DNA from 2 places in the Altererythrobacter sp. MTPC7 genome. Region 2 is predicted to be linked to the other one. Evidence: riboswitches for the same ligand, from Rfam matches in the RefSeq annotation. Region 2 holds a riboswitch; the other holds the start of a gene.
What was found. Region 2 has a riboswitch for cobalamin ahead of ACGHJ7_RS03130 (TonB-dependent receptor plug domain-containing protein). Riboswitches for the same ligand answer to the same signal wherever they lie in the genome.
Positions count from the first base shown of each region.

Region 1 (4,811 bases), on a different contig from region 2:
GGTCCTCGATCGGCGGCAAGTGCGCGAGGTGTCCGACGTGCTGCGCGACGTCCCGGGTGTCGCGGTCGGACGGGTTCCCGGCCAGACGCAGATCCGTTTGCGAGGGGCTGAAGCCAATCATACGCTCGTCCTGGTAGATGGGATAGAGGTGTCCGACCCCTACGCTGGAGAATTCGATTTCGGAACGCTTATCGCCGACGAGGCGGCGCGGATCGAAGTGCTGCGCGGGCAGCAGAGCGCGATCTACGGATCGGACGCGATCGGCGGCGTCATCCAGTACATCACTCTCGGCGGCCGCGATGCGCCCGGGGCGGTCGCGCGTATCGAAGCCGGTTCGTTCGGCACGCTGAACGGCGCTGCCCGGATCGCCGGATATAGCGGCGATCTCGACTACGCGCTGTCCGCCACGCTTAACACCACCGATGGAACGCCAGGCGCCCGCAACGGCACGCGCAACCTTGCGAACGACAGCGGTGCAGTCTCTCTTAAGACGACGTTCGCGCCTACGTCCAATGTACGCCTCACCGGCGTATTGCGCTACGCGCGCACTGATGCCGAATTCAACGACAGCGATTCCGATCCAGCAAGTCCGACGTTCGGATTCCAGGTCGATAGCCCCGGCAACCGTTTCGAGAACGAGGCTGTCTATGCGCTCCTGCGGGGTGAGCTGGATCTTCTCGACGATCGCTGGACCCATGCGTTGTCGGCACAGATCGCGGACACCCGGCGCGACGGTTTCGCTTCGACTGGACGCAGCTACGGCAGCGAAGGGCAGAGGCTGAAAGGGTCCTACGATACGACGTTGCGTATCGAAGCTGGCGGTCTCACACACCGGGTCACGGCGGCTCTCGATGTCGAACGCGAACGTTTCCGTAACACCGATCCGACCGGCTTCGCATTCACCGGTCGCCGGCAGATCGACAATGTCGGTCTCGTCGGCCAGTATGCAATCGATCTAGGAGACCGGGCGAGCGCGTCCGCTTCGATCCGCAGGGACTGGAACGACCAGTTCGCCGATACGACCACATACAGACTTCAGGCGAGCTATCGGATCGCTGCAACGACGCGGGTGCGCGGGGCCGCAGGATCGGGGGTGAAGAACCCCTCGTTCTACGAACTCTTCGGTTTCGTGGACGGCCGCTTCATCGGCAATCCCGACCTCAAGCCCGAGAAGTCGAGTGGATGGGAGATCGGGATCGACCAGTCGCTGTTCGGTGAGCGCGCTTCGATCGGGGTCACCTATTTCGAAAGCGAACTGGACGACGAGATATTCACTTCTTTTCCGCCCCCGAACTTCATCGCCAGCCCTGGCAATCGCGATACCGTATCTAGGAGAAACGGTGTCGAGGTGTTCGGCGAGGCGCGATTCGGCGAGGCTTGGAGCGTCAATGGAGCCTACACCTATCTGCGTTCCCGCGAGGATGGCATGCGCGAGGTACGTCGGCCCTCACATACCGCCAGTCTGGCCGTCGATTGGCGCGCCCCCAAGGATGCGGGAGGGGTCACGCTCGTCGCGCGCTACAATGGCGAGACGATCGACAGCGCTTTCATCGATCCCTCCTTCGTGCCGGTTCGCGTGCAACTGGACGACTACCTACTGCTGAACGTCGCCGCCGACGTGAGGGTCATGGATAATGTCGAGCTGTTCGGCCGGGTCGAGAACCTGACGGCCGCCGACTACGAGGATGTCTTCAGCTTCGCTACGCCGGGACGCTCGTTCGCCGTCGGCGCGCGCGCCCGATTCTAGGGAGAATTTCGATGACGGATGAAATGACGGCTCAGTCCGAGACTGCGAGGTTCGCATGGCCTGTCACACTCGCCTTGGCGACGGTGGGCGGATCGCTGGCCGCCGCCTGCATGATGCCGTTCGTGGCTCTTGCGATCGTGAGCGCCGCGACCATGCGCCGCTCGCTCGCGCTGGCGACGATCCTCGCGATTTGGGTGACAAACCAGGTGCTGGGGTTCACCGTCCTCGGTTACCCGCATACGGGTTATGCGTTCGCCTGGGGCGGTGCGCTGGGCATCGCATCGATTCTCGCCATGTTCGCAGGTGCCACCATCTTGGGCGAACGCGACGAGCTGAGCTCGTTTCGGACGCTGGGCGCGTTTCTGGTCGGCTTCTTCATTTACGAAGGGGCGCTATTCGGGTTTGCGTTGGTGGTAGGCGGGACCGAGATGTTCACGATGCCGATCGTGGGACAGATCCTTGTCAACGATGCACTGTGGTTCGCAGGACTTTCGGGCGGGTATTGGCTCCTTACCAGGACCGTTCCAACGCTATTCGGACCCGCGCCGCGAATACGGTTCGCCTGATATGGCGCAACCGCGTATCGTATCTCTCCTGCCGAGCGCGACCGAGATCGCAGTCGCGCTCGGGTTGGGAGGGAGCCTCGTCGGTCGCTCCCACGAATGCGACTATCCCCCTTTCGTAAAGGGGTTGCCGGTCGTCACGTCGACCAAGCTCGAGAAGGGATTGACGTCGCGGCAGATCGACGACCGGGTTCAGGAAATCGTGCGGCAAGGACTGTCGGTGTACGAGGTCGATACCGCGCTGCTGCGCGACTTGCGACCCGACCTCATCCTGACGCAGTCGCAATGCGCGGTCTGCGCGGTCACCCCTGCCGATCTGGAGGGGGCACTGAGCAAATGGACCGGAACCGCACCGGTTCTGCTTTCGCTAGCGCCCGATACGCTGAAGGATGTGTGGGGCGATTTCGTCGAGGTCGCCGAAGCGGCGGGAATTTCCGAGCGGGCGTCGTCGGTGGTTGGTGGCCTGAGAGCGCGCATGGCAGGGCTGGCCGGAAACCGAGCGGAAAGGATAGATCGCCCCAGTGTTGCCGCGATCGAATGGATAGATCCGCTGATGGCGGCGGGAAACTGGGTGCCCGAACTGATCGAGGCGGCCGGTGGTCGCCCATTGTTCGCGCGAGCTGGTGAACATTCTCCGTGGCTGGATTGGGATGACTTGATCGCTGCCGATCCCGATCTGATCGTCGCGATGCCCTGCGGATATCAGTTGCCACAGACGCTCGCCAATCTTGAGACGCTCGTCGACCACTCCGGTTGGAATGACCTTAACGCGGTTCGCAAAAGGAAGGTCTTTGCCGTCGATGGCCATCATTATTTCAATCGCCCCGGCCCACGACTCGTCGAATCGGCCGAGCTCATTGCGCAATTGCTTGGAACAAATCAGGTGCGAGCATTCGAAATGGGACAGGACTGGATAGTCATCGGCGGGGATTGACGATGTTTTCCGCACTGTTCGACGCAGATGATCTCCCCGCCCCCTTCTTTTTAGAGCGGCGAACCGATACAGAAAACTAGCTGGATGCAACGTTACGCGCATTCAGTTTTAAGTTCGCACCGGTAACGGGAACACAGTGAGGCCTTCCAAGGTCAAATCTGCGGCTGTCCCTGCAACTGTAAGCGGCGAGCAAGAAATACTGGCGGGTGTCTCCGCAGCCACTGGACTGATTGTTTAGTTCGGGAAGGTGTATTTCAAGTGATGACCCGCGAGCCAGGAGACCGACCGGAGCGAGTCGCTCTTGCCTGACTCATGGGATTGGTCGGGCGCGAAATCATTTTCGTCGGAGCGACGATAAGCGGCTTGGATTGCTCCGAGCACGCCCGGTCGGCGTATAGCGTCCGTTGACCAGGCTGTTCGGCCGAGGTTCGGAGATCCAAGCCATTATATCGGCGTGAAGGGCTTAGAGCTCACGGAGAAAATACCATGTTCAAAACTAAGACGAAGGTTCTGGCACTCTCGGCTGCGATCGCATTCGGCTCTTCTGCCGCGGTTGCTCAGCAGACGGACATCGGGCCGTTTCTACCCGAAGTGGGACAGGCCATAGCTGCGGCCGAACAAGGTGCGCAAAACATCTGTGCTTCGAATGGCGGTCTGGCCTCGTTCAACGTCATTCGCATAATCCAGAATGCCGGTTATTACGCGGCGCAATTCGAGTATTCATGCAACGGTTAATTCTCAAGCCACTTTGCATTGAATGAGAAGGATGAACGGCGCCGGGCTCAAACTCGGCGCCGTTTTCGACTGCGGGTTGCGACTGCCCTTTTGTCGACCGCTGACATTCTGAAATTTTCGCGACGATTTGTTGAGTCTCGGAGAGCGTAGCGCGTAGCTACCGCTTCACGATCAACCGTTTTTGGGGGGTTCAGATCTTGTACCAGAATGGCTGGGATCGGGGGGCGTTACCGACGACAACCGGTTCTTCATGAACGACCGCTTTTGGCGATAGGTCGAATGCGCTGCTACGACCGAAATTGAGGGTCGGAAGCAAGCATCTTGATAACGGTCGTTTTTCGGAGATCGGCACTGAGCCGCTTGGAAACTCCAAGATCATTCCTGCGCATCTCCGAAAACACTCTCCCGTTTCCATCTCCGAAAACAGATGAGGTCCAGTTGAGTTTCCGGAGAGAGACCGTCTGTAGTCGGATACACCTAGGTCAGCAGCCGCGATCAGTGCCCTGCCCCATAGCTAGACGGGCTGCGCGAGGCAGAGCGCGGCCCGAATTGACGCTCATGCCGCCTCTTTAAGCGTCAGCTCGACTTTCATATGGGCGGCGGCGGCAATGTTGACGAGCGCATCGAGGGAAAACTTGGCCAGCTTGCCGCGCAACAGATCGCTGGTCCGGGGCCGGGTCAGGCCAAGCCGGGTAGCCGCTTCCTGTTGCGGGACATCCCAGCTCAGCACCACCTTGCGGATTTCAAAGAGTAGCGCCGAACGCAGTTTCAGATTCGCGGCCTCTTGCTCGGTATCGGCCAGCGCGTCCCACACATTTTCATACACTTCCGA
Region 1 covers NZ_BTGS01000001.1:359,834-364,644, reverse strand. Annotated here, with positions in the region: gene ACGHJ7_RS01805 (TonB-dependent receptor domain-containing protein) at 1-1,747, shown strand, start outside; gene ACGHJ7_RS01800 (hypothetical protein) at 1,759-2,313, shown strand; gene ACGHJ7_RS01795 (cobalamin-binding protein) at 2,315-3,244, shown strand; cobalamin riboswitch at 3,331-3,549, shown strand; gene ACGHJ7_RS01790 (hypothetical protein) at 3,731-3,979, shown strand; gene ACGHJ7_RS01785 (XRE family transcriptional regulator) at 4,536-4,811, opposite strand, start outside.
Region 1: linked by a shared signal. The riboswitch ahead of ACGHJ7_RS01790 (hypothetical protein) and the one ahead of ACGHJ7_RS03130 (TonB-dependent receptor plug domain-containing protein) in region 2 are both predicted to bind cobalamin.

Region 2 (27,098 bases):
CTTGCCTTTCGATCGGTCCAAACGGAACGCCCCGCGTACCGGTTCCGGCGCATCCCGATGCCCTCCTTGTGCATCACCCGCTGGCGCACGTTCGAGAGGACGACCGGTCCCCCGGGCGCGGTGAACCGTGGACCTTTCCCGGCCCTCCATGAGTTAATTCAATAATATCAAGGCAAATCCCCGCTGCGATGCGCGCCGGGGCACTCAATCGGAGTAAGGCCTGACGCAACGAACAACGAACGGATAGAAATGCAGAACCAGAAAACAGGGAGAGCGCGCAACCAAAAGCGCTCCGGAAGGGGCAGGACATAACCTCCTATTCCGAAACACATCGCAGGACACGTGCCCATGGCGGACCCGATTTCGGCAATCGCCGTCAGGGGAAGCGTGACCGAATGAAATCCGGGCTGAAGAACAGGTCGCGGCGTGTCCGCGAAAGCTGGCGTGGCGGATCGCTTCGCGGCGTCCCGGTCAGCCTGGCCGCTGCCGGTATGGCCCTCGCCACCATCGGAAACACGGCGCCTAGCTCTGCGACGCTGGATGCAGCGCTGGCAGAGCTCGCCGATGAATTTTCCTATGATGACATGGCAGCCCGCAACGCGGAAGTGATGCGGATCAATGCCGCGTACATTACGTCGAGCGAGAAGTTCAAGCAGGCGCTCGTCGAGGAAGAGGGTGTCAGATACACCGTCTACCGTGATGTTGCGGGCTATCCGACCGTTGGCGTCGGGCATCTGGTTCTGCCGCAGGACAATCTGTCCGTGGGCGATACCATCTCGCACGAGCGTGCGATGCAGTTCCTGACCAGCGATTTGAAAAAGGCCGAAGCGGGCGTCGTGCGCCTGCTGGACGGTCTCGACGTCTATCAGCACGAGTTCGATGCGCTGGTCGATCTTGTTTTCAATGTCGGTGAAGGCGGGGTATCGGAAGGCCGCAGTCCGCGTCTCAACACCGCAATCGCCAATGCGAATTATGGCGCGATTGCCGACGAACTGAACTACACCACTGCCGGAGGTGCGGTTGCTGGCGGCCTCATCCATCGCAGCGAAAGGCGTGCCGCGATATTCATGAACGCAAACTATGAGAATCCGCGCCCTGCCTGATTCCACGCATCTTTCCAGCCGGACCCGTACCGGCATGCCGAAGGGCCAGCGACGCCTTTCCGCCGCCAGCGCATCGCTCGCCCTCCTGATAGTGATGGGCTGTTCGCAAGCCCCGCAGGGCGACCAGTTCGCCGGCATGACTGCAGGTTCGGACAACGCGCAGAATACGCAGCGCCGCGCGCTGCGGGAAACATCGAACGCAGCCCCCGGACGCTCCGGTGGTGCAACCAGTTGCCTTCTGCTCGTCTGGGATGCTGCCCCTTCGCCCGATGTGCAATTTGACCGCGCGAACGATGCGGTAGAAGGCGGCACGATCAGCTGCGGAGTGGGGACCAGCCCCAGCCAGCTCGATCTGTCGCTGAAAAGGATGAACAAGGCTGCTGCGGCCGATGATCGGGCGGCGCTGGCGCAAATGCTGGCACCGGAATTGACCTTCATCGACCGGGAGGGAAAGCGGACCTCTTATACGGACGGCTCGCGCATCGAAGATGATCTCGATTCCATCTTCGCGCCCGATGTCCTGTCCGTCCTTGCGAAGGCCGACCTTTCGCAGGTCACCGTGGTCCCGGACCAGGGTGCGTTCCTCGCGCTTGGCGGCATCTGGCTGGCGACCGGGGAGACCGGCGGCGTCCCGCAAATACGCACCATCAACCGGCAGGCACTGGTCGAGGCGCAAGGCACGCCGGGCGAATAACCGCCCCCTGCAGCCCGGTTGCATTTGCAATCAATCTGCGGTTCAACCTGCCCCAGCTAACACACGGATCAACCCCGCGCGCGGCCCGGACCCGCGGCGCGTTGCAGACATTATCCTTTCGGAGAGAGACCTTTTCATGAAAACCCGTATCTTCAACCGCCCCCTGTTCACGGGCGCTGCGCCCACCGTGCTGGGCGCTGCGCTCCTTGCCGGCTGTTCCACCGTGACAGATACCCAGATGGCATCGGCGGGCGACACGATGGAGGCCCCGATGGCAGACGATACCGCAATGCCCGAAGCGACCGGCTATTTTGCGAACGCCAGTTCGCTGCCGCTGCAGGCGCCCGATTTCACGCAAGTTTCCGACGATGATTACCTGCCCGCCTTCGAACAGGCGATGGCGCTCCACAATGTCGAGATTGCTGCGATCCGCGACAATCCCGAGGCGCCGACCTTCGAGAACACCATCGTGGCGCTGGAAACTTCCGGTCGCCAGCTGGGGCGCGTCGCCACCATGTTCTTCGCGCTGACGGGCGCCAACACCAACGACACGCTCGACGCCGTGCAGGCCGAGATCGGCCCGAAGCTGAGCGCGCATTCCGATGCCATCACGCTCGACCCGGTGCTGTTCGCCCGGGTGAAGCAGGTCTACGACAACCGCGCCGCCATGGCGATGGAGCGCGAGGACGCGGTCCTGCTGGAAGAGACTTATGAAGGCATGGTGCAGGCCGGCGCGATGCTGACCGACGCGCAGAAGACCGAGGTCAAGGCGATCAACACCCGCCTGTCCGAAATCACCACCGAATTCGGCCAGCGCGTGCGCGAAGCGACGGTCGACAATGCCCTGATCGTCGACACGCGCGAGGAGCTGGCCGGCCTGTCGGACAGCGAAATCGATGCGGCAGCGAAGCTGGCGGCGGAAAAGGGCATGCCGGGCAAGTTCGCCATCGCCCTGCAGAACACCACCCAGCAGCCCAGCCTGCCGGCCCTCGAGAACCGCGATGTTCGCGAAAAGCTGTTCATGCTGTCCTACAACCGCGCCGACCAGGGCGGGGAAAACGACACCCGCGCCCTGATTGCCGAAATCGCGTCGCTGCGCGCGCAGAAGGCCGCCCTGTTCGGCCAACCCGACTGGGCGAGCTATGTCATGTACGACCGCATGGCGAAGAACCCGCAGACCGCGCTCGACTTCATGGAACAGATGGTCCCCGCCCTCGCCGCGACACAGCGGCGCGAGGCTGCCCTGCTGAACGAGAAAATCGCCGAGGAAGGCGGCGATTTCGAGGTCAAGCCGTCGGACTGGTATCGCTATGCCGAGATGGTCCGCAAGGAACGCTACGACCTGGACGAGAATGCGGTGAAGCCGTATTTCGAGCTGACGAACGTGCTGGAAAACGGCGTCTTCTTCGCCGCGAACAAGCTCTACGGCCTGACGTTCCGCCAGCGCACCGACCTGCCGGTCTATCACCCGACCGTGACGACCTACGACGTGTTCGAGGAAGACGGCACCCAGCTCGGCATCTTCTATTTCGACCCGTTCCAGCGCCCGTCCAAGCGTGGCGGCGCATGGATGAGCAACTTCGTCGACCAGAGCTATCTCTACGGAACGAAGCCGGTCATCTACAATGTGCTCAACATCCCGCAGGCAGGTGAAGGCGAGCCGCAGCTGGTCAGCTTCGACAACGTCAACACGCTGTTCCACGAATTCGGCCATGCGCTGCACGGCTTCTTCGCGGACCAGAAATACGCCTCGCTCTCGGGCACGGCGACCGCGCGCGACTTCGTGGAATATCCCAGCCAGGTGAACGAGCTGTGGGCGACCTATCCCGAAGTGCTGCAGAACTATGCCAAGCACTACCAGACGGGCGAGACGATCCCGGCGGAACTGATCGAGAAGATCGAGGCCGCGGCGAAGTTCAACCAGGGCTACGATTTCGGCGAGGTAGTGGAAGCCGCCCTGCTCGACATGAAATGGCATGCCCTCTCGCCGGCCGAAGCAGCTGCGATTACCACGCCCGAACAGGTCGACGCGTTCGAGCGCAATGCGCTGGAGGAACTGGGCCTCGAAATCGGCCTCGTCCCGCCGCGCTATCGCAGCAGCTATTTCAACCACATCTTCAGCAGCCCGACGGGTTATTCCAGCGGGTATTACAGCTATCTGTGGACCGAGATGCTGGACCGCGACAGCCGCAAATGGTTCTTGGAGAATGGCGGCCTGACGCGCGAAAACGGCCAGCACCAGCGCGACACCGTGCTCAGCCGTGGCGGCACGATGGACTATTTCGAGATGTTCGAGAACTTCGCCGGTCGCCAGCCCGACGTCACCCCGATGCTGGAAGCGCGCGGGCTGGTCGCAGGCGATACCGACGCGCTCGATACGTCGGACGGCGCGCTCCCGGCGGGCAGCGTCGGCACGAAGTAAGGAACAGGCGCGGCGGGCGTTACAGCTTGCCGCGCCATTCCAGCGACCGGCGGTTGAGCGCGGCAAGGTCCGCCTCGCCCGCCACTGCTTTTTCTCCCAGCGCTATGGCGGCGCGAAGTTGCGCGTCGCTTGCCCTGGCGTAAGCCGGAGCCTCGATATGCTCCCGCCACGGGCCGCCCGCGGCATGATCCAGCAGGATGCGCTGGAAGCAATGATCGAACCGCACCGGCCAGCCACGCTCATCCGCCAGCGACGGCATCACCTCACGGGTGAGTTGGAACCACCTGTCCTGCAGCGCCTGCCTTTCCATACGCACCTCAACGCCCGGGCAACGCCCGATGTGCCCGGCGCGCATCGTCTTGCGGCGAAACGTGATCCTGCCACGACGGAGACACCGCGGTTTACCTTTTGTGTATGGAATGCGGCAACGCACCGGGGCTAATGCCGGATGCAGGACGGTAAGGGGTTCGCATCATGAAAAATCGCTATTCGATTGCCGGGGCCATCGCCCTTGGCCTGTCGTTATGTCCGGTCGCCGCAACGGCCGACGATCCGAGGGATCCGGACATGCAGAGCCGCGAGGCTCGCGAACGCGATGCGGCGATGATCCGCAAGCTCAACCGCGAGCAACTGGCCTATGTCCGTGAACGCGACGCACGCTGGGCGGAGCAGCGCCGCGAACAGGAGACACGCCTCGCACAATATGAGCGGGAAATGGCCGAGTGGCGCCATGCGGTAAAGATGTGCCGCGCTGGCGATACGCGGTATTGCGCGCGGTAGGACGCGAAGTCGCTAGGAAACGGTCAACGCACGGGCGTGCGCTTCCCCCAGCCAGCGCGCCTCGACCTGCCAGACCGCGCGCAGGTTTTCGGGCGACAGAGCGTCTTCCGGCTGGCCATCGGCCACCACGCGGCCCCGGTCGAGAACGATCACCCGGTCCGCATGGTTCATCGCCAGCGACAGGTCGTGCACAACCATGACGACGCCTGTCCCGGCGTCGGCGCGCGCACGTAACATGCGCAGCAGCGATATCTGGTGCGCCAGGTCAAGCGCGGCCAGCGGTTCGTCGGCCAGTATCCATTCGGGCTCGCCGGCCAGCACCCGGGCCAGCAGGACGCGCGCCCTTTCGCCGCCCGACAATTGCGACGCGGGGCGGTGGCGCAATGCCTCCAGATCGAGGGCCGCAATCGCGCGCTCCACAGCCGCATCGCCCCTGTCACGGTGCGGCAGGCGGCCGAGCCGCACCAAAGCCTTTGCCGCAATGTCCCATGCAATCTCAGGGGCTTGCGGCAGATAGCCGAGACGTTTTCCGCGTATGCGTGCCGGCAGGCGGTTAAGATCGTCCTGCCCCAGCATGACGCGGCCCGCCTGCGGCAGTTCTGTCCCGGCCAGGCAGGACAGCAGGGTCGACTTGCCCGCCCCGTTCGGCCCGCAGATCGCCGTCACCTTTCCGATTTCCAGCGCGGCAGACACGCCGTCCAGCCGCCCCGCAAGGCTCAATTTCTCCGCCGACAGCATCACACGCCCCCCAGCGCGCCGCGCCGCATCTTCAGCAGCAGCCACAGGAAGAACGGCGCGCCGATCAGGCTGAGCGCGATGCCGAGCCGCAGCTCCGTCACCAGCGGCAAGACGCGCACGACGCTGTCCGCCACCAGCACCAGAAGCGCGCCCGCCAGCGCGCTCGGCAGCAGGAGCGAGGACGGGCGTCTGTCGGTCAGCGGACGGACCAGGTGCGGCACGATCAGGCCGACGAACCCGATGATCCCCGCCACCGCCACGCCGCTCCCGACGGTCAGCCCGATGCCTGCAATCAGCAGCCAGAGCAGGCGCGCGGTATCCACCCCCATGCTTCGCGCTGCCGCATCGCCCAGTGTCAGGGCGTCGAGATCGCGGCCCGCAAAGGCCAGCAGCGCAATCCCCGCGAGCGTCAGCGGAGCGGCCAGCCAGACATCGCGCCATCCGCGATCGGTCAGCGCGCCCATCAGCCAGGTCACGATCTCGCTCATGGCAAAGGCATTGGGAGCAAGGCTGATGGCGAGCGAAGTCAGTGCCCCGGCCAGGCTGGCGATCATGAGGCCGGCCAGCGTGAACAGGGCGATCCCGCCCGTTCGTCCTGCGATCAGCGCCAGCAGCGCCATCGCCCCCGCGCCGCCTGCCAGTGCCAGCGCAGGCAAGGCCCACCAGCCGGCCTGATAGCCCAGCCAGAAACTCGCCACCGCTCCCAGCGCCGCGCCGGGCGCTATGCCGAACAGTCCGGGATCGGCCAGCGGATTGCGCAGATAGCCCTGCATGGCCGCCCCGGCAGCGCCAAGCCCCGCCCCGACGACCATCGCCAGCAACCCGCGCGGCAGCCGCAGCTCGGCCAGAATGATTGCGGCATTGGGGGTGCTCGCCGGATCGATCCAGACGCGCCCGGCGAGCAGCGAAAGCGGGAAGGCGATGGCCAGCAAGGCCAGCAGGATCAGGACGGCGCGGGTCATTTTCCGCGCACTTCGTCAAGCCGCGCCAGCGCGCGGGGAATCGTCGGTCCACCGCAATAAAGGAGCGCGGGATCGAACCGCTCCACCCGCATCTCCGGCAAAGCCTCCAAGGCTGCATGCGATTGCGAGCGTTCCCGGCCCGCAACCAGCAGCAGGTCCGGAGGATCCGCCAGCATCGCTTCCAGCGGCAGGTAATCCGCCTGCCCGAGGCCCCGCGCGGCGGAATGGCTCGCAAATCCCGCCTGCCGCATCATTTGCGAGACCAGCGCGCCATCGCCCGGCACGATGCCGCCCGGTTGCCAGAGGACGACCGAGACTTGCGGCCCATCCCGGGCCGCCTCCGCCCATCTCTCTTGCATTCGCTCGACCAGCGCCTCCCCGGCGGGCCCAGCCTGAGCGACCTCCGCGAGGGAACGGACCTGCTCCATGCTCTCTTCGAGCGAAGACGCGATGCCTACCGTTTCGACCCGAATGCCGAGATCGGCGAAGGCTGCCCGCGTGGCAGGCGCAAGGAAGCTCGATGCGATCACCACGTCGGGACCGAGTGCCAGCACTTCCTCCACCGTGCCGCCCGTGGCGGGGAACTGCCTCGCAAGATCCACATCCATCGAGGTCGCCTGCGGATCGTGGCTGTAATGCGATACCGCGGCCAGCCGCTCAGGCGCGATTTCGGCAAGGATCGCATCGGCGCACGGGTTCAGGCTGACAATGCGGAGAGGCTCACCCACCTCGCTCGCAGGCTTCCCGCCGCAACCACCAAGCAGAGCAGCAGCAAGCAGGGTCGCCCATGCGCGCATCAGAACTTCGCCCGTACCCCGGCGAAGACGCCCCGGCCCGGCTGGGCGTAGCCTGCGGCGGTCTGGTAGTCCGCGTCGGTCACGTTCTCGACCCGTCCGAACACGGTCAGCGGCGCGCCGCTTGCCAGTTCGCCCACATCCACTTCGGCGCGCAGGTCAAGCAACAGGTAATCGTCCAGCCGGACGCTATTGAACGCATCGTCGAAGGCGCTCGAGACGTAGCGCAGTTCGAAGCCGAGCAGCGGTGCGCCAAGGTCCAGATCGCCGCTGACCGTCGCTGCATGGCGCGGACGGCGACCAAGGCGATTGCCCTGCGTCACGGCCCCGCTCGTGCGGTCCTCGGTGTCGATGAAGGCGTAGACCCCGCGCAATTGCAGCGGGCCCAGCCGCGCCCCCGCTTCCAGTTCGACGCCCTGCGCCCGCGCGCGGTCGACATTGTCATACGTCCCGAACGGGCGACCTGTACAGATGCCGCCGGTCACGCCGAAGCAGGAAACGAAATCTATCAGGTCCTCGCTGTCGCGGCGGAACAAGGTGACACCGGCATGGAACGGCGCGGTGCGATCCTTCCACGCGAGGCCGAGGTCGAAGCCGGTGCTTTTTTCGGGGGCCAGCGAAGGATTGCCGAAATCGGAGAATAGCTGGAACAGGCTGGGCGCCTTGAACCCCTCCCCGACGCTGGCACGAAGGCGCACGTCCTGCGCGATCTCATAGCTGAGATCCGCGCCGAAACTGGTCGCTCCGCCGAAGATCGCGTGGTCGTCGTGCCGCAGGCCGATATGGCCCGAAATCGCGCCGAACTCGATTCCCGCCTGTGCGTAGGCGCCGAGGATGCGTGTATCCTCACCCGGGTCGAACAGCGTTTCGTAGCTGGTCCACTCGCCCTCACCGCCGAAATTGACGATCAGCGGGCCGATGGGTCGCCATTCGCCGCGCAGGTCGACGCGGTCCGAATGCCCGTCGCTGGTGAAGCCGGGGGTGTCACCGAAGGCCGGGTCGAAATTGTCCCGCGCGGTGTCGGCGAAGGAATAGCGCGCCTGCAAGAACAACGGCCCGGTATCGCGCGACAGGCCGAGCGAGCCGGAGAGCTGCTCGGTCTCCTGGTACTCCGCCGTGTCGGCCAGCGCGAAAAGCGGCGCGGGGAAGCCGTCGATTTCCAGCTCGCCCGCCGCGTAGCGAACGCTGGCAAAGGCATCGACCGTGTCGGTGACGTAATAGGTCCCGCGCGCGGTCAGGGCGATCTGCTCGAAACCGTCGGCTTCCGTGCCGCTTGCGGCGGCGGAGAAACCGTCGGTCCGCGCGTAGCCCGCAGCGGCCCCGACAAAGCCGCGATCCGTTTCCACGCCGCCTGCCAGAGTGCCCGTCAGGCTGTCGCGTGCGCCGTATTCCACGCTGCCTTGGACGCCCGTTTCCGCGCGGGTCGAGGCCGACAGGACGCCGCCGATGGCATCGGATCCCCAGATGACCGAATTGGAACCGCGCAGCAGGTCGATCGAGGCTATGGTGCCGGGCAGCAGCGTGCCGAAATCAAACCCGCCTGAAGGCGAGGCGGGATCGGACACCCGCGCCCCGTCGACCAGCACCAGCACCTGCTCGCCCTGCGCCCCCCTTACCCGCAGCGAGGTGAACGCACCGGGCCCGCCATTGCGGCTGAGACTTACGCCCGGCGCGCGGCGCAGGATGCGGGCGATGTCCGCGCCCTGCACGGCCTCGATTTCCTCGCGCTCGATGATGGTGACCGCCTGGCCGGTATCCTCGATCTCTATCGGGGTGCCGGTGGCAGTGACCGTGATGAGCGGACGGGTGGATTCGCGTTCTATGATGCCGGCAAGATTGCCGTCCTGATCGACGATCCGTTCGCGGGAAACAGCGCGCTCCTGAGCGGATAGGGGAGCAGTCAGGGCCGCCAGACAACAGCCGAAATACAGGAATTTACGCACGATACCTCCGTCACAAGCACAAGCGTCGCCCATGACGGCGGACAGACCCTTGCGGTCTGCCCATCGATCCGTTGCCGTCGGTGCACCCCGCCCGCGGCTCAAGCGACTGTCTACAGGCAGGTTTCCTGGCTCCCGGATCATCGGCCCGCCCCCGCCTTCCCGCCCGGTGGACAGTGGCATTGTGGGAGCGCGCCTTCCCGGTCACAGTTGCGGGGGCAGCAGGGGATTTGCCGGCCGGACGGCCCGCTCACCCCTTTCCCTCTTAGCCGCGCTTTCGCACGGCACCCATGACAGGCCTGCGCCCCTAGCCCCGGCAGGCGTCCGGTGCAAGCGGCCGCGGCAGGCGTTAACCCGCTCCTTACCCTGAATCTTAAGCGCGCAATCCGGTCTGTCCCTCTAGGGGACGGGCCCAATACTGCGCTCGTGCGGGAAGCTGGTTGCCCCTAGTTACGCCTACCCCCACGAAGCCAAGCACCGGATATCCGTTTGACCCCTCGCTCCACCGCTCCTGCCCCCACCCTTACAGGCCCCCGCGCCTCGCGCAGGGTCGATGGCAAGCGGCTGGGCCCCAAGTCGCGGGCCGCGCTCATCCTGGCGGCGGCAGTCGGTGTGCCGGCCTTCGCAGCTCCGGGCGAATGGCGCGCCTTCAGACCGGAAGCCGAACAGGCCGAACCGGCGGCGGTCACCCCAATGCCGTTCGAAGAGGCTGGCAGCAGCTTCCCCGGATCGGCGTTCTACTACCTCGACGATACACCGGATCTGGCTGTCCAGTCCCGGCCGCTCGACACCCGGCCCGGTGCAGGTTTCGGTTCGGGAACGCTGGCCGACGGGGTGGACGTCTTCAATCCTCTCGAAGTCATGTCCGGCGACCCGGCACGGGCTGTCGAAATCCGCGATGCCGGGCCGGCGGCGCGCGCTTTCCGTTCCGGCGGGACCGGCCTCGACAAGGCGCGTGCGCTCCAATGCCTGACGCAGGCGGTCTATTACGAAGCGGCAAGCGAGAGCACGGGCGGACAGAAGGCGGTCGCCCAGGTCGTGCTCAACCGCGTGATGCATCCGACCTACCCCGCCAGCGTGTGCGGCGTCGTCTATCAGGGCAGCGAACGGCGGACCGGCTGCCAGTTCACCTTCACCTGCGACGGCAGCATGGCGCGGAAGCCGTCGGCCAGCGGCTGGGCCCGTGCGCGGCGCGTCGCGGCAGAGGCGCTGGCAGGCGATGTCTACACGCCTGTGGGCTATGCCACGCATTACCACACGACGTGGATCAATCCCTACTGGGCCAGCAGCCTCGACCATATCGGCACGATCGGCGCGCACCGCTTCTATCGCTGGAAAGGCAGCGCGGGCCGGCCCGGCGCGTTCCGCACTGCCTATGTCGGCGGCGAGCGCATTCCGCGCCCCTCCCCCCGGAGTGCGGAGCCCCTGCCTGCATCGGCTGCCGACATGGCGCAGACACCTGCCGCAACCGATCCGGTCGCGCTGGCCCGCGCTTACGAGGAAGCCCGCGCGAAGGCCGCAGCGGAGGCGGGACGGCGCGCGCCGCCACCGGTCTACACCGCGCAGGTAGAAGCGGCGGGCGGGGATGCACAGTTCACCGCAGAGAAACTGCCGGGCGCAGGGGCCGTACGCCCCGAATACGCCAATGCCGGACAATGGAAACCGGGCGCCGGAAACGGCGGGAATGCGGGCCAATAACCACCTTCACGCAAAGCTTAATGGCCGCATAACCTTAAGCGGAAACAGGTGCTTAGCCCCCTATCCCTAAGACAGTCCCCGCCCCGGCTGCCGACAGGCTCCATCGCTTCGCAGCCCGATAGATCACGTCGTAGAAAGCCATACATCATGTCGATCCGTTTCGCCGCCGCCCGCCGCCGGACATGGTCCCCCGTCGCCCGCGCCCTGGCCCGCCGCGCGCGGGGCCGGGCTGCGAACGACAATCTGGACGGCGCGATCGTCGACACCGACAAATTGCTGCGCGCGGCGCTCGAGCAGTTCCAGGTGCATGGCCTGGGTGCGGCAGACCACGCCTTTGCCAAGGCGGAACGGGCACTGCTGAGCGATGCGCGCGACGAATTCGAGAAATGGCATTCGATTTGCCGTGCACTGGACCGGCCCATGGCCGACCGCCTGGCCATGCGGCAAAGGATGCTGGACGCCTGCGCCTGACCGGCGTGCCAGAGCGATGACCCATTTTGCAAAATCATTATCGGCCGATTAACCGAAAAATGACGCTTTCGCCCTAATCCGGGCGTCATACGAACGACGCAGAAGATCAGATGGCTGCGTGACGTCGTGAGCCGCAAGCTGGGCGCGGACGCCATGAACGAGCAGGTCCGCCGGACCCTCGTTTCGTCGCTCTACACCCAGCCATCCAGCCTTGCGATCGGTGCGTTCAACGGCATTCTCGTCAGCCTGGCTGCGGCCTGGTTTGTGCAGAATGCAGTCTTTACTGCAGTCGCGGTTGCGATGACGGTCGCTGCCCTGGTCCGCGTTGCCGTGGCATTCGCCATCAACCCGGACAACGCCCGGCACAGCACCGACAAGCTGGAAACGATCTACGAGATTGGCGCATTCGCCTATGCGGGATTGTTCGGCCTGCTGGCGGGAATGGCGATCGTGATGGGCGCAGGCGCGGGCGTCGAGGTCCTGCTGGTCGGTCACGCCCTGTGCTACGGGACCGGAATTTCCGCACGCAATGCAGGCCGTCCCGTGATTGCGCTGGGCCAGATGGTCCTGTGTTTCGTCCCCATTGGTGTCGGGGGCCTGCTCGAAGGATCAGCCGGGTATCTCGTGATGGCAGCAACCATACCTTTTGCGATGCTCGCCATGGTGGCGATCACCAGCAATACCTTCCTGACAATCTACCAGTCGATCGCGCACGCGCAGGCCAGCCGCACCATGGCGACCAAGATGGAACGCCTCGCCAGGACCGACGTGGTGACGGGCCTCGCCAACCGGGCCGGCCTGAACCACGCGCTGGTGCAGGCCATCATGAATGTCCCGCGAGAGCGGCAGATCGCGCTTTTCTGGCTGGATCTCGACCGCTTCAAGGAGGTCAACGACCTTCTGGGCCACCAGACGGGCGACCGGGTACTGGCGAAAACGGCAGACCGGCTGCAATCGGTCGTGCCGGCCGGGAGCACGGTTTCGCGGTTTGGCGGGGACGAATTCGTGATCGTGAGCGAAGTCGACGACCGCGCCGCCTGCGAGGCACTGGCCGTGCGGATCCTGGACGACCTTCATCGTCCGATGGAATTCGACCGCGAGCAGCTGGAGGTCGGCTGCTCCATCGGCATCGCGTTGATGCCGGAAGACGGGGAGGATGCGGACACGCTGCTCCAGCACGCCGACCTCGCGCTGTACGATGCCAAGATGGGCGGGCGCGGTCGCAGCCGGTTCTTCGATCCGTCCATGACCCGCGATCTGGCCAACAGGCGCGAGATCGAGGCGGAACTGCGCGCCGCGATCCAGCGCGACGAACTGTCGATCTTCTTCCAGCCGATCGTCGATCTGCAGACCGGCAAGATCCGCACCTTCGAAGCGCTGGTCCGCTGGTTCCACCCGGTCAAGGGCGAGCTGCGTCCCGACCAGTTCATTCCCGTCGCGGAAGAGACAGGCGTCATCGTCACCCTGGGGAACTGGATCACGAAGCAGGCAGCGAAGGTCTGTGCCGGTTGGCCGGAGGACGTGACGGTCGCCGTCAACCTGTCGCCCCTGCAGATCAAGGCACCGGGCGCGGCGCTGGGGATCATGGCCGCCCTGCGCGAGGCCGGGCTTGCCCCGCACCGTCTCGAACTCGAAATCACTGAAAGCGTGCTCGTCGACGACAACAGCGCGACCGAGCGGTTCATCGGCGACCTTTCCGCAAAGGGCGTGCGGTTCGCGATGGACGATTTCGGGACGGGCTACTCCTCGCTCGGCTATATCAACAAATATCCGTTCTCGAAGATCAAGGTAGATCGCAGCTTCGTGTCCGGTCCCGATATCGGCCGCAAGACGCAGGCCATCATCCACGCCGTGGCCGAACTGGGCTCGCAGCTGGACATGGAAATCGTGGCCGAGGGGCTGGAAAAGGCCGAGCAGGTCGAATCCGTCCGCGCCGCCGGCTGCACGCTGGGCCAAGGATATTATTTCAGCCGTGCCGTGCCGGACTATCTCGCCGCCATGCTGCTGGCGCAGGAACGGGGCGAACACGGGTCTGCGATTGGCAGAGGTTTGCAGGCAACCGGCTGATCGGCCGAACGCTTCGCCGCATGCCATCGCGGTCCATCAGGAACCCGTTGCAGATCCCGTGCGTAATCGCATTGGGCAGGCGTCTGGCGTCTGTATTTCGGGACCTTATTGCAATTGCGAACCATTTGCAAAGATAGTCTGCGAAACGGCAGCTTTGGTGGTTGCAATCGTGCAGGCTGCGGCCTAGTCGAATGACCCGAGTTTGCCGGGCGCGCTCCCTCGCGGGACGAATTGGCGCGTCACCGGCTGATGGGCCGCGTATCTTGCGCCATGCCCGTAACGTCGTCCCGCGCGGTTGGAAGGACGCTTACCCCCTATGGCTCAAAACGCAGGTCGCAAGAAGATCGCCCTTATCGGTTCCGGCATGATCGGCGGCACGCTCGCCCATCTCGCCGCGAAGAAGGAAATGGGCGACATCGTCCTGTTCGACATCGCGGAAGGCATGCCTCAGGGCAAGGCGCTGGATCTGTCGCAGTGCGGACCGGTCGAAGGCTTCGATGCGAAGATCACCGGTTCGAACGACTATGCCGACATCGCAGGCGCCGATGTCGTGATCGTCACCGCCGGTGTCCCGCGCAAGCCGGGCATGAGCCGCGACGACCTGCTCGGCATCAACCTGTCCGTCATGAAGTCGGTCGGCGAAGGCATCAAGAACAACTGCCCCGACGCTTTCGTGATCTGCATCACCAACCCGCTCGACGCGATGGTCTGGGCGCTGCGCGAATTCAGCGGCCTGCCGCACAACAAGGTCGTCGGCATGGCCGGCGTGCTCGACAGCGCGCGCTTCGCCACCTTCCTCGCATGGGAATTCGACTGCTCGGTAAAGGACGTGAACGCCTTCGTGCTGGGCGGCCACGGCGACACGATGGTCCCGGTCAAAAGCTACACCACGATCAACGGCATTCCGGTCGACGACTACGCGAAGATCAAGGGCGTTTCCGCCGACCGCATCGACGAAATCGTCGACCGCACCCGCAAGGGCGGCGGCGAGATCGTCGGCCTGCTCGGCAACGGCTCGGCCTATTACGCCCCGGCGACCAGCGCAATTGCGATGGCCCAAGCCTATCTCGGCGACCAGAAGCGCATCCTGCCCTGCGCCAGCCATGTCGAAGGCAAGTACGGCCTCGACGGCCTCTATGTCGGCGTCCCGACCGTGATCGGTGCCGGCGGCACCGAAGACGTGGTCGAGATCGAACTGTCGGACGAGGAAAAGGCCAACCTCAAGGTCTCCACCGACGCGGTCGAGGAACTGCTCGAGGCGTGCAAGGGCCTGGATAGCACGCTGGCCTAAATGGCATGACTGGCCTCGCATCTCTCGCCCTGTTCGCAAGTGCGACTGCCGTCAGCCCTGATGCGGCTGCGGAAGAGTTGCGTGATCATTTTCTGCGCTTCTGCATTTCGGCGGCTGTTGCCGAGATTCCTGCAATTGCGTCCGAGTATCGCTGGGTAGAGGTTGCTCCGACCGGTGAAGAAAACCTGCCTCGCATCTTTACACCCGAGGGGAAGGATTTTCCGACCCTCGTGTTGGTTCCTACAAGGCAGTCGGACGCGTCTTCGTTGACCTGCACTGTTTATGACCCGGCAATTGAGCGAGAAGATTTAGTCGCCGCGGCGTCGCAAGCCCTCGGTGATTTTCGTCAAAAAGCGGATAGCGATAACATCGCTTGGATGACACCAGACGGACGTACGGTCGTAGGCCGTAACATCCGCGTTTCGACTTTCGAGAGCGAACGAAAGGTGTTCGCTTTGAGCGTGCGCAAGACGCTGTGAATTGAAGATTAGAAGGAAAAACTGAATGTCCATCCTCGTAAACAAAGACACCAAGGTCATCACGCAAGGGATGACTGGCAACACCGGCACCTTCCACACGCAGCAGGCGCTCGATTACGGGACGCAGATGGTTGCAGGCGTGACGCCGGGCAAGGGCGGGACCGACCATATCGGCCTGCCGCAGTTCAACACCGTGCGCGAGGCGAAGGCCGAAACCGGTGCGACCGCTTCGTGCATCTACGTGCCGCCGCCCTTCGCAGGCGACGCGATCTGCGAAGCTATCGATGCCGAGATCGAGCTGATCATTGCCATCACCGAAGGTATCCCCGTGCTCGACATGGTTCGCGTGAAGGCTGCGCTGGAAGGGTCCAAGTCGCGCCTAATCGGCCCGAACTGCCCCGGCGTGCTGACGCCCGGCGAGTGCAAGATCGGCATCATGCCGGGCAAGATCTTCCAGAAGGGCAGCGTCGGCGTGGTCAGCCGCTCCGGTACGCTGACCTATGAAGCCGTCCACCAGACCACCATGGTCGGCCTCGGCCAGACGACGGCTGTCGGCATCGGCGGCGACCCGGTCAACGGCACGAACTTCATCGACGTGCTCGACCTCTTCCTCGACGACGACGAAACGAAGTCGATCATCATGATCGGCGAAATCGGCGGCAGCGCGGAAGAAGAAGCAGCAGCCTTCATCAAGGAACAGGCTGCCAAGGGCCGCAAGAAGCCCATGGTCGGCTTCATCGCAGGCCGCACGGCGCCTCCAGGCCGCCGCATGGGCCACGCAGGCGCGATCGTCTCGGGCGGCCAGGGCGGCGCGGACGACAAGATCGCGGCGATGGAAGATGCGGGCATTCGCGTTTCGCCCTCGCCCAGCGAGCTCGGCACCACGCTGGATGCCATGCTGAAGGAAATGGCCTGATTTCGCGACGCGGAAAGGTTTTCTCCTCCCCGGGAGCCTTCCGCGCCGCCGAGGCATTGAGTGAATAGCCGGCATCGGAGCCGGTGCGAAAGGTCGGCCTGACATGGGCAACGAAACACACGATTTCCTCCCCGAACTGGGCGACCAGGAAGGGCCGCAGCCCGGTCCGTCCTGGGCGAATCCGCGCTGGCTGGCAGAAGCGGTCGACGCCGATGCCGACCTGACGCAGGCGCTCGACCCGACGCAGATGAAGCAGGCCGTCGCCGCCGCCGCGAAAAAGGCGGGCAAGGCGATGGACGCAGGCGCGGTGGAGGAAGCCGCCGGCGATTCCATCCGCGCCATGCTGCTGGTGCGCCTCTACCGCGTGCGCGGCCACATGGCGGCCGACCTCGACCCGCTGGGCCTGTCCGGGCTGGAAGAACCGGAAGACCTCAGCCTGGAATGGCACGGCTTCGCCGGACAGGAAGACAAGGAAGTCTATGTCGGCGGCGTGTTCGGCTTCGAATGGGTGAAGGTGGGCGACCTCTACCAGGTCCTGCGCGACACCTATTGCGGCAATGTCGGCCTCGAATACATGCATATCACGGACACCGAGGAACGCCGGTTCCTGCAGGACAAGTTCGAGACGCCCGAAGACACGATCCAGTTCACGCCCGAAGGCAAGCAGGCGATCCTCGCCGCCGTGATCCGGGGCGAACAGTTCGAGGAATTCCTCGGCAAGAAATATGTCGGGACAAAGCGGTTCGGCCTCGATGGCGGCGAATCCATGATCCCCGCGCTGGAAGCGGTCATCAAGTATGGCGGCGCGGACGGCGTGCGCGAGATCATCTACGGCATGGCGCATCGCGGTCGCCTGAACGTGCTCGCGAACGTGATGGCCAAGCCCTACAAGGTCATCTTCCACGAATTCCAGGGCGGCAGCGCGAATCCCGACGATGTCGGCGGATCGGGCGATGTGAAGTACCACCTCGGCACCAGCACGGACCGCGCCTTCGACGGGATCGAGGTCCATATGAGCCTCGTGCCCAATCCCAGCCACCTCGAAGCGGTCAATCCCGTAGTCCTGGGCAAAACACGCGCGCAGCAGGCGATCCGCGACGACCTGGCGAAGCACCAGCAGGTGCTGCCGGTCCTGATCCACGGCGATGCGGCCTTTGCCGGACAGGGCGTTGTTTGGGAAAGCCTGAGCCTGTCGGGCGTGCCCGGTTACGATACCGGCGGCTGCATCCACTTCATCATCAACAACCAGATCGGCTTCACCACCAGCCCGAAATTCGCCCGCTCCAGCCCTTATCCCAGCGACGTGGCGAAGGGCGTCCAGGCCCCGATCCTGCACGTCAATGGCGACGACCCGGAGGCGGTGACCTTCGCCTGCAAGCTAGCGATCGAGTACCGCCAGAAATTCGGCCGCGATATCGTGATCGACATGTGGTGCTATCGCCGCTTCGGCCATAACGAGGGCGACGAGCCGAGCTTCACCCAGCCGCTGATGTACAAGGAAATTCGCGGCCATCCCAAGGTAAGCAAGATCTATTCCGAGCGGCTCCGCGAGGAAGGCGTGATCGACGACGGCATGGCCGACCAGCTGCGCGCCGATTTCGTCAGCCAGCTGGAAGACGATTTCGCCGCCGCGAAAAGCTACAAGCCCAACGAGGCGGACTGGTTCGGCGGACGCTGGGCGGGCATGAACAAGCCGGCCGATTCGGAAACCGCGCGGCGCAATGCCGACACCGCGATCGAGAAGAAACTGTTCGACAGCCTCGGCAAGACGTTGACGCAGGTGCCGGATGACCTGACCATTCACAAGACGCTGGGCCGCGTGCTGAAGGCGAAGAAGGAATGGTTCGACACCGGCGAAGGCTTCGACTGGGCCACCGCGGAAGCGCTCGCTTTCGGCAGTCTGGTGACGGAAGGCTTCGGCGTGCGCCTGTCCGGGCAGGACAGCGGCCGCGGCACGTTCAGCCATCGCCACGCGGTCTGGGTCGACCAGACGGACGAGCGCAAATACATCCCGCTGACCACCCTGCCCCACGGCAAGTTCGAGGTCTATGACAGCACGCTGTCCGAATATGGCGTGCTGGGATACGAATACGGGTTCGCCATGGCGGACCCGAAGACGCTGGTCTTGTGGGAAGCGCAGTTCGGCGATTTCGCCAATGGCGCGCAGATCATGATCGACCAGTTCATCGCCGCCGGCGAGGTCAAGTGGCTGCGCGCAAACGGCCTCGTCATGCTGTTGCCCCACGGTTATGAGGGACAGGGACCGGAGCACAGCTCGGCACGGCTCGAACGCTTCCTCCAGCTATGCGCGAACGACAATATCCAGGTCTGCAACATCACCACGCCGGCGAACTATTTCCACGTGCTTCGCCGCCAGATGCTGCGCCCGTTCCGCAAGCCGCTGGTCATCATGGCCCCCAAGTCGCTGCTGCGCCACCCGATGGCGAAAAGCCCGGCGAAGGAATTCATGGGCGACCATCACTTCATGCGGATCAAGTCCGATACGAAGGACATTGCCGACGAGAAGGTAAAGCGCCTTGTCCTGTGCAGCGGCAAGGTCGCCTACGACCTGATCGAGAAGCGCGACGAGGAAGGGCTGGACGATGTCTCCATCGTGCGGATCGAACAGCTCTATCCCTTCCCCGGCGAACCGCTGGCCGTGCGCCTGAAGCGCATGACGAACCTGGAAACGGTCGTCTGGTGCCAGGAAGAGCCGAAGAATAACGGCGCATGGTTCTTCGTCGACGGCAAGATCGAAGAAGCACTGGGTGAAGCCGGCAAAGGCGGGATGCGTCCCTGCTATGCCGGCCGCGAAGTCGCCGCATCGCCTGCAACGGGCTATGCGGCGCGTCATAAGGTACAGCAGGATGCGCTCGTCAGCATCGCGCTCGGTCTCGCCGATGGCGGCGAAGCCCAGCGAAACGGCGAACGCGACTGCAGGAACGAGGGATAATAATGGCTACCGAAATTCAGGTCCCGCAACTTGGTGAAAGCGTCACCGAGGGCACAATCGGCGAATGGCTCAAGAATGTCGGCGATGCCGTGGCGGTGGACGAACCCATCGTCAGCCTCGAAACCGACAAGGTCGCAGTCGAAGTCCCCTCCCCCGTGGCGGGCGTGATCCGCTCTTTGGGCGCAGAGGTCGGCGACACGGTCGAAGTCGGAGCAGTCATCGCGACGGTGGAAGAAGGCGGCGCGCCCGCCGCTACCGGCGAAGAAGCTGCACGCAAGGAACAGCAGGCGGAAGAGGGCCAGGCGAAGCGCGAAGCCAAGTCCGGCGACGCTGCGGCCGCTTCCGATGCCTCCCAGACGCTGAGCCCGGCCGTGCGCCGCGCAGTCCTGGAACACGGCGTCGATCCGACCACGATCAAGGGCACCGGCAAGGATGGCCGCCTGACCAAGGAAGACGTGATCGCCGCTGCAAAGAACAAGGGCGACGACAGCTCCATTGCCGATGCCGCGCCTGCGCAGGCACAGCAGGTCGGCACGGCCTCTTCCGGCGGTGAAGGCCGCGGCGCGAGGGCGGAAGAGCGGGTCAAGATGACCCGCATGCGCCAGACCATCGCCAAGCGCCTGAAGGGCGCGCAGGACAATGCCGCGCTGCTCACCACCTTCAACGATTGCGACATGAGCGCGGTCATGGAAGCGCGGGGCAAGTACAAGGACCTGTTCGCCAAGAAGCACGACATCAAGCTCGGCTTCATGGGCTTCTTCGCCAAGGCCGCCTGCCTCGCGCTGAAGGACGTGCCGGCCGCCAACGCCTATATCGACGGGGACGAGATCGTCTATCACGACTATGTCGACATCTCGGTTGCGGTCAGCGCGCCGAACGGCCTGGTCGTCCCGGTCATCCGCGATGCGCAGGCCAAGGGCTTCGCGCAAATCGAGAAAGACATCGCCGATTTCGGCAGCCGCGCGCGCGAAGGCACGCTGACGATGGACGACATGAAGGGCGGCACCTTCACCATTTCCAATGGCGGCGTTTTCGGCAGCCTGATGTCGACACCGATCATCAATCCCCCGCAGAGCGCCGTTCTCGGCCTGCACCGGATCGAGGATCGCCCGGTCGTCGTCGATGGCGAGATCGTGATCCGCCCGATGATGTATCTGGCCCTGTCCTACGACCACCGCCTGATCGACGGGCGCGAGGCCGTGACCGCGCTCAAGATCATCAAGGAAGCGATCGAGGATCCCACCCGGATGCTGATCGACCTGTGATGCGGCAGGAGCGGCCTTCGGCAGCCCCCCTTGCCTCCCTCGCCCTGTCCATGGTGGCGGCCCTTGCGCTGGCTGCATGCGACCAGGCGGCGGAGGAAGGCAGCGGCGGCATGATGGCGCAGGTCCGCGCCCAGTGCATCGCGCAGGTCAAGGGCCTGCCCATCGCCGCAGAAGCGGCCGACACGGTCTGCGACTGCACAGCGCGGCGCGCACAGGACGAACTCGATATCGGCGGTTTGATTTCCGGCGAGACTACCCAGATAGAAACGATAGTGGCGCAGTGCGCGCAGCAATATCTTTCCGGCGGCGCCGACGGCGAACGCACGGACGAGGCAGAGGCACAATGAGCGATACGAAATACGATTACGACGTCCTTGTCATCGGCGCTGGCCCCGGCGGCTACGTCGCGGCCATCCGTGCGGCACAGCTGGGCCTCAAGACCGCCTGCGCGGAAAGCCGCGAGACCCTGGGCGGCACCTGTCTCAATATCGGATGCATCCCGTCCAAGGCGCTGCTCCATGCCAGCGAACTGTTCGAGGAAGCCGAGGGCGGCCACATGGCCAAGTGGGGCATGAAGACCTCGGTCGAACTCGACCTGCCGACCATGATGGCGGAGAAAACGAAGGCCGTCGGCGAACTGACGGGCGGGATCGAATTCCTGTTCAAGAAGAACAAGGTCGACTGGAAGAAGGGCCATGCGACCTTCGTCGATGCCCATACCGCCGAAATCAAGAGCGAGAAGGTAACGGCGAAAGATATCGTCATCGCCACCGGCTCCAGCGTCACGCCCCTGCCCGGCGTCGAGGTCGATAACGCCAAAGGCCGGATCGTGGACAGCACCGGCGCGCTCGAAATCGGCGAAGTGCCGGAGCACCTGGTCGTCATCGGCGGCGGCGTGATCGGGCTGGAACTGGGTTCCGTCTGGCGCAGGCTCGGCGCGAAGGTCACCGTCATCGAATATCTCGACATGCTGCTGCCCGGCATGGACAAGGATATGCGCAAGGAAGCGGGCAAGATCTTCAAGAAACAGGGCATGGACCTGAAGCTGAAGAGCAAGGTCACCGGCGCCGAGGTCAAGGGCAAGAAAGTCCATGTCTCGGTCGAACCGGCAGATGGCGGCGATGCCGAAACGATCGAGGCGAGCCATGTGCTGGTCTCCATCGGGCGGCGTCCGAACACCGACAAGCTCGGACTCGATGCCATCGGGCTGGAGCTGAACAAGCGCGGCCAGATCGAAACCGACCACGATTTCCGCACCAAGGTAGACGGCGTGTGGGCCATCGGCGACGTGATCCCCGGCCCGATGCTGGCGCACAAGGCCGAGGACGAGGGTATTGCGGTCGCCGAAAACATCGCCGGCCAGACGGGCATCGTGAACCACGCCCTGATCCCGGGCGTGGTCTATACCATGCCCGAATTCGCCGATGTCGGCATGACCGAGGAAGAGGCGAAGGAAGCGGGCCATACGATCAAGATCGGCAAGTTCCCCATGATGGCCAACAGCCGCGCGAAGGCGAACCGCGACACGGATGGTTTCGTGAAGGTCATTGCCGATGCCGACACCGATCGCGTGCTGGGCGTCCACATCGTCGCCAGCCTTGCCGGTACGCTGATTGCCGAAGCTGCGGTCGCCATGGAATTCGGCGCGACGAGCGAGGATATCGCCTATACCTGCCATGCCCACCCGACCCATGCCGAGGCGCTGAAGGAAGCGGCCATGGCGGTCCAGGGCAAGCCGATCCACATCTGATCGGGTCATGACCGACGGCAGGACAGGAGGGCTGGCGAGGAAACTCCCGGCCCTTCTTGCCCTGCTGGTCCCTGTCGGCGCCGGCCTGCTATATCTGTCGGCAGCCGGAGCGCCGGGGCAATACATCGCGATCAATTCTGGCGCGCTGATCATCGCATCAGGTTGGATCCTGGCGGGACGGTCCCCGCACACCCTACGCGGGCGCCGCATCATGGTCGCTGTGCTGCTCGCGCTGTGTTTCGTCCCCCTCCTGACCGGGCCATGGGTCAACGGGATCGCCCGCTGGCTGCCGGTGGGTCCACTGTCGCTTCATGCCGGCTCCCTCGCCTTCCCCGCGATTGCCGTGCTGGCTGCGCGAGACCGGGAATTCGCGGCGCCCGTTCTGCTGGCCGCCATTCTCGCTGCCTCGCTCCAGCCGGATGCGGCATTCGGTTTTGCCGCCGTATTCGCCGCCGCCGGCCTGCACGACCGGACCCGCGACTGGCGCATAGGGCTTGTCTGCATCGTGGGGTTCGCTGCATCCCTGATCATGGCCGTGCGCGGAGAATTGCCGCCCCAACCCTTTGTCGAGCGGGTGATAGTCGATGCCATGCAGCTCTCCGTTGCCGCTGGAATCGGATTGATGCTGGCCATGGCAGCCGGCTTTGCGCTGGTGCTGTTTGCCGACCCTTTCTACACCCATGCCCGTTTTGCGCTGGCTGGCGCGTGGTTCGGCTTTGCCATCATCGCGCTTATCTCGCACTATCCCGGTATCCTGATCGGATATGGTGCATCCCCCATTCTCGGCTTCGGCCTTGCCCTAGGCCTTTCGGTGCCGCCCCAGGAAGACACCCCGTCATGACCCTGCCCCCGTTCCATCTCGCCTTCCCTGTTCACGACCTCGATGCCGCGCGCGGCTTCTACGGCGGTATCCTCGGCTGCCCCGAGGGCCGCAGCAGCGACGAATGGATCGACTTCGACTTCTATGGCCACCAGATCGTGGCGCATCACGCCCCTGTCGGAACCGGCGAGGGCGGCACCGGCGCGAGCAACCAGGTCGACGGGGAGGACGTGCCCGTTCCCCATTTCGGCGCGGTCCTGTCGATGGAAGAGTGGCGCATCCTGTCGAAGCGGCTGACGGCAGAGGGTGTCGATTTCATCATCGCCCCGACCATCCGCTTCGAAGGCCAGCCGGGAGAGCAGGCGACGATGTTCTTCCGCGATCCCAGCGGCAATGCGATCGAGATCAAGGCCATGGCCGACCCGTCGAACCTGTTTGCCCGCTGACGCCAACCCAGCCTGCCCCCTTGACGGAGTCTCGCCCATGACCTTTCCCAGCCTGACCGACCAGCCCGGCGCACTGGAAACCGCCACCCTGATCCGTGAAGGTCGGCTTTCCCCGTCGGAGGCCACGGACCGCGCCATTGCCCGGATCGAAGCGCGCGACGGCCCGATCAACGCGGTGGTAGTGCGCGATTTCGACAGGGCGCGCGAAACGGCAAAGGCAATGGACGGCCAGACGCCTCTGCCACACCAGACGCTGTTCGGCGTTCCGCTGACGATCAAGGAAAGCTTCGACGTGGCGGGCCTGCCCACGTGCTGGGGGCTGAAGGACCACGCCGGGCATATCGCGCAGGCCGACGCCGCCGTGGTGCGCCAGCTGAAAGCGGCAGGCGCGGTCATGCTGGGCAAGACCAACGTCCCGCCCGGCCTGGCGGACTGGCAAAGCTTCAATCCCCTTTATGGTCGCACACGCAACCCGCATCACGTCGACCGGAGCGCCGGGGGATCGTCCGGCGGCGCTGCCGCAGCGGTCGCAAGCGGCATGGTCGCTGCCGAATTCGGCACCGATATCGGCGGTTCGGTGCGCGTGCCCGCCCATTTCTGCGGCATCTGGGGGCACAAGACGAGCTGGGGCCTCGTCAGTTCGGAGGGGCACACGGACCCCGCCTTTGCCGACCGCGGCCGGCATGACGGGGCATTGAACGTGGCAGGACCGCTGGCCCGTAACGCGGCCGACCTTGCCGCGATGCTGGAACTGACTGCCACCATTCCCCTCCGGCGGCGGGACAAGCCACTGGAGACAATGCGCTTCCTCGCCCTGCTCGACCACCCGGCCAGCCCGATAGACGACGATGTGCGCCAGCCGATCGAGGCAGCGCTGAATGTCCTGCACGGTGTGGGAGCCTCCGTCGACGTGGGTTACACCGATTTGCCCGACCTGGCGGGCGATCACGCCGCCTATCTGAAGATGCTCAACATCACCATGGCACGCGGGGCCCCGTCGCCAGGTGGCCATCAGGCGAGCGCAGCGGACTGGTTCGACCTCATGGACGCGCAGGCCCGGTGCGAGCGAAGCTGGGCGCGCCTTTTCGAAAGCTACGACTTCGTGCTTGCCCCGCCCGCCAATATCCTCGCCTTCCCGCACAGGAACGAGCCGCTGTTTCGCGGCGAGATCGCGATTAACGGAGAGGAGCGCGACGCGGCGGAGGGGCTGGCATGGGCCGGTATCGCCACGTTCCCGAACCTGCCGGCGACCGTCCTGCCCGTGGGGGCGAGCGGGGACCTGCCCTGCGGGATGCAGGTCATCGGACCGCGCTGGAGCGACTTCGATTGCATCGCCGCTGCCGAGGCCATAGGGGCGCGGCTGCACGGCTGAATATCACGCCGGGCATGGCAGGCGAGGCGCGGCAGCGACCGCCCGTTTTCGGAGTAGTTCATGGCAAAGCGCCTCTGGATGCAGCGTTTCGCGCGGTGGCATGTCTGGCTCGGCTGGCTGATCGGCGTGCCCGTCGTGATGTGGACTGCGACCGGGCTGCTGATGGTTTCGCGCCCGATCGAGGAAGTGCGCGGCGAGCATCTTCGCAAGCCCATGGCCGCCCAGCCCATTCCGCCCGGCACACAGCTGCTTGCCCTGCCGCCCGCAGACAACGTGACCGAGATCACCCAGCGGATGCGCGGCGGGAGACTGGAATATATCGCCACGCTCAGCGACGGTCGCAAGATCGCCTACAACCTGTCCGACAACCGCCCGGCCGGCGCACGAACGCCAGAGGAAGCAGCCGCGATCGTCCGGCGGAATATCGTGGGCGGAGAGGCGGTGGAGGTCGTCAACGCGTTTACCGCAGACGCGCCGCCTTTCGATTTTCGCCGCCCCGTCGATGGTTACCAGGTGGTGCTGGCAAGCGGCACGAGGGTCTATGTCGAGAAGGCGACCGGCGACATCGCCGCCGTGCGCACCGGCTGGTGGCGGGTGTTCGACTTTGCCTGGGGCCTGCACATCATGGACCTGGAAACGCGTGAGGATAGCTCGCATCCAGTGCTGATCCTGTTCGCGCTGCTGGCGCTGGTGGGTACGATGCTGGGCTGCGTCTTGATGTTCCGGCGCCGCAGGGCGAAGACCGGACCATGATTCCCGATCCCACCATCATCCTGACGCCGCTGCTCGACTGGCTCGATATTGCCGGGGTGGCCGTATTCGCCCTGTCCGGTGCGCTGATTGCCGCGAAGGAACGGCAGACCTTCGTCACGCTGACCTTCTTCGCGCTGGTGACCGGTGTCGGCGGCGGCACGGTGCGCGACCTCCTGATCGACGCGCCCGTGTTCTGGATCAACGACGCATGGGTCGCCGCCACCTGCATGATCGTGGCGCTTCTGGTGTGGTACACGCCGACGCAGTGGTGGGATGGGAAGCTGCTCGATTATTCCGACGGCATCGGCCTGACCGCCTATGCCGTGCTGGGAAGCGCGAAGGCTCTGACCTACGGCATTCCGCCCGTTCCGGCGATGATGATGGGCGTCGTGACAGGATGCGTCGGCGGGGTGATCCGCGACGTGATCGCCGGACGCCCGTCCATCCTGATGCGGCCCGAGCTTTACGTGACCGCAGCGGCGCTCTCGGCAACGCTATGCGTGGTCGGAGAAATGCTGGGTGGTCCGCGAGCGCTTGTCTGGCCGCTGGCAACGGTCGCCGGGCTGATCCTTCGCAGCGCCGCGATCCGTTTCAACCTTGCGCTGCCCGCATACAACGAACGGCTGGTGGCGACGGATGCCGAAGGGGATGCCCCTCCCCCGTCGGAGGAACAGGGCTAGCCGGGCGGGGCCGAACGCCGGCGCTCAGCCGCCGTAATTGCCCTCGTCCGCATACTGGTACTCGTCCGCTACCGGGCCGCCCGGATAGGCTGGCTGCGGACCTTGCTGTACGCCGGCAGGCAGGGCATCGTCCGCCGGGCCGGAAAGGTCCGGCTCGGCATAGCCGGCAGAGGTCCGGGCGCGCGCATAGACTGCATCGTCCCATTGCCCGTCTGCAGCGGCGCCGGTGCGCAATGCACTGTCGTATCCGGCCCCTGTGAAGCCGCCGCGCGTGCCGTAGTCGATCCCGTCGATGCGTCCGTCATTGCCGATCCGGCAGCTGAACCCATCGCCATTGTAGAGCGTGCCGGTCACGTTCCAGCCGGACCCGTTCCGGTCCACACCGTCGATCTCGCCGATGCGGACATCGCGCTCGATCTCAAGCACGCACTGGTCGACCGCGCGGTCGAGGCCGCTGGACGTGTCGTAGGACGGGCCGGAGGTGCGATAGCGGCGGTCGGGATACCGGTCCCGGTCGCGGTTCTTGCTGGCTGCGCTGGCGACCGCAGCTATCGTGCCCAGGATGGCGACGCCTGCGATGATGTCGCCGGCGCTCGTCCGGTTCCGGTAACCGCGATAGCCCCTGTATCCGTTATAGCCGCGATATCCACGATACCGGTGACGCTGGGCATTCTCGGCGTCGGCATCATAGGCCGCTGCCGGCG
Region 2 covers NZ_BTGS01000002.1:246,745-273,842, reverse strand. Annotated here, with positions in the region: gene ACGHJ7_RS03170 (lysozyme) at 396-1,103, shown strand; gene ACGHJ7_RS03165 (hypothetical protein) at 1,081-1,797, shown strand; gene ACGHJ7_RS03160 (M3 family metallopeptidase) at 2,036-4,219, shown strand; gene ACGHJ7_RS03155 (GCN5-related N-acetyltransferase) at 4,239-4,529, opposite strand; gene ACGHJ7_RS03150 (hypothetical protein) at 4,694-4,999, shown strand; gene ACGHJ7_RS03145 (ABC transporter ATP-binding protein) at 5,012-5,737, opposite strand; gene ACGHJ7_RS03140 (FecCD family ABC transporter permease) at 5,737-6,699, opposite strand; gene ACGHJ7_RS03135 (ABC transporter substrate-binding protein) at 6,696-7,496, opposite strand; gene ACGHJ7_RS03130 (TonB-dependent receptor plug domain-containing protein) at 7,496-9,436, opposite strand; cobalamin riboswitch at 9,534-9,740, opposite strand; gene ACGHJ7_RS03125 (cell wall hydrolase) at 9,923-11,131, shown strand; gene ACGHJ7_RS03120 (hypothetical protein) at 11,279-11,602, shown strand; gene ACGHJ7_RS03115 (putative bifunctional diguanylate cyclase/phosphodiesterase) at 11,729-13,669, shown strand; gene mdh (malate dehydrogenase) at 13,986-14,960, shown strand; gene ACGHJ7_RS03105 (hypothetical protein) at 14,966-15,439, shown strand; gene sucD (succinate--CoA ligase subunit alpha) at 15,465-16,355, shown strand; gene ACGHJ7_RS03095 (2-oxoglutarate dehydrogenase E1 component) at 16,459-19,308, shown strand; gene odhB (2-oxoglutarate dehydrogenase complex dihydrolipoyllysine-residue succinyltransferase) at 19,311-20,573, shown strand; gene ACGHJ7_RS03085 (hypothetical protein) at 20,624-20,920, shown strand; gene lpdA (dihydrolipoyl dehydrogenase) at 20,917-22,323, shown strand; gene ACGHJ7_RS03075 (hypothetical protein) at 22,331-23,164, shown strand; gene ACGHJ7_RS03070 (VOC family protein) at 23,161-23,589, shown strand; gene ACGHJ7_RS03065 (amidase family protein) at 23,627-24,961, shown strand; gene ACGHJ7_RS03060 (PepSY domain-containing protein) at 25,022-25,714, shown strand; gene ACGHJ7_RS03055 (trimeric intracellular cation channel family protein) at 25,711-26,394, shown strand; gene ACGHJ7_RS03050 (hypothetical protein) at 26,419-27,098, opposite strand, start outside.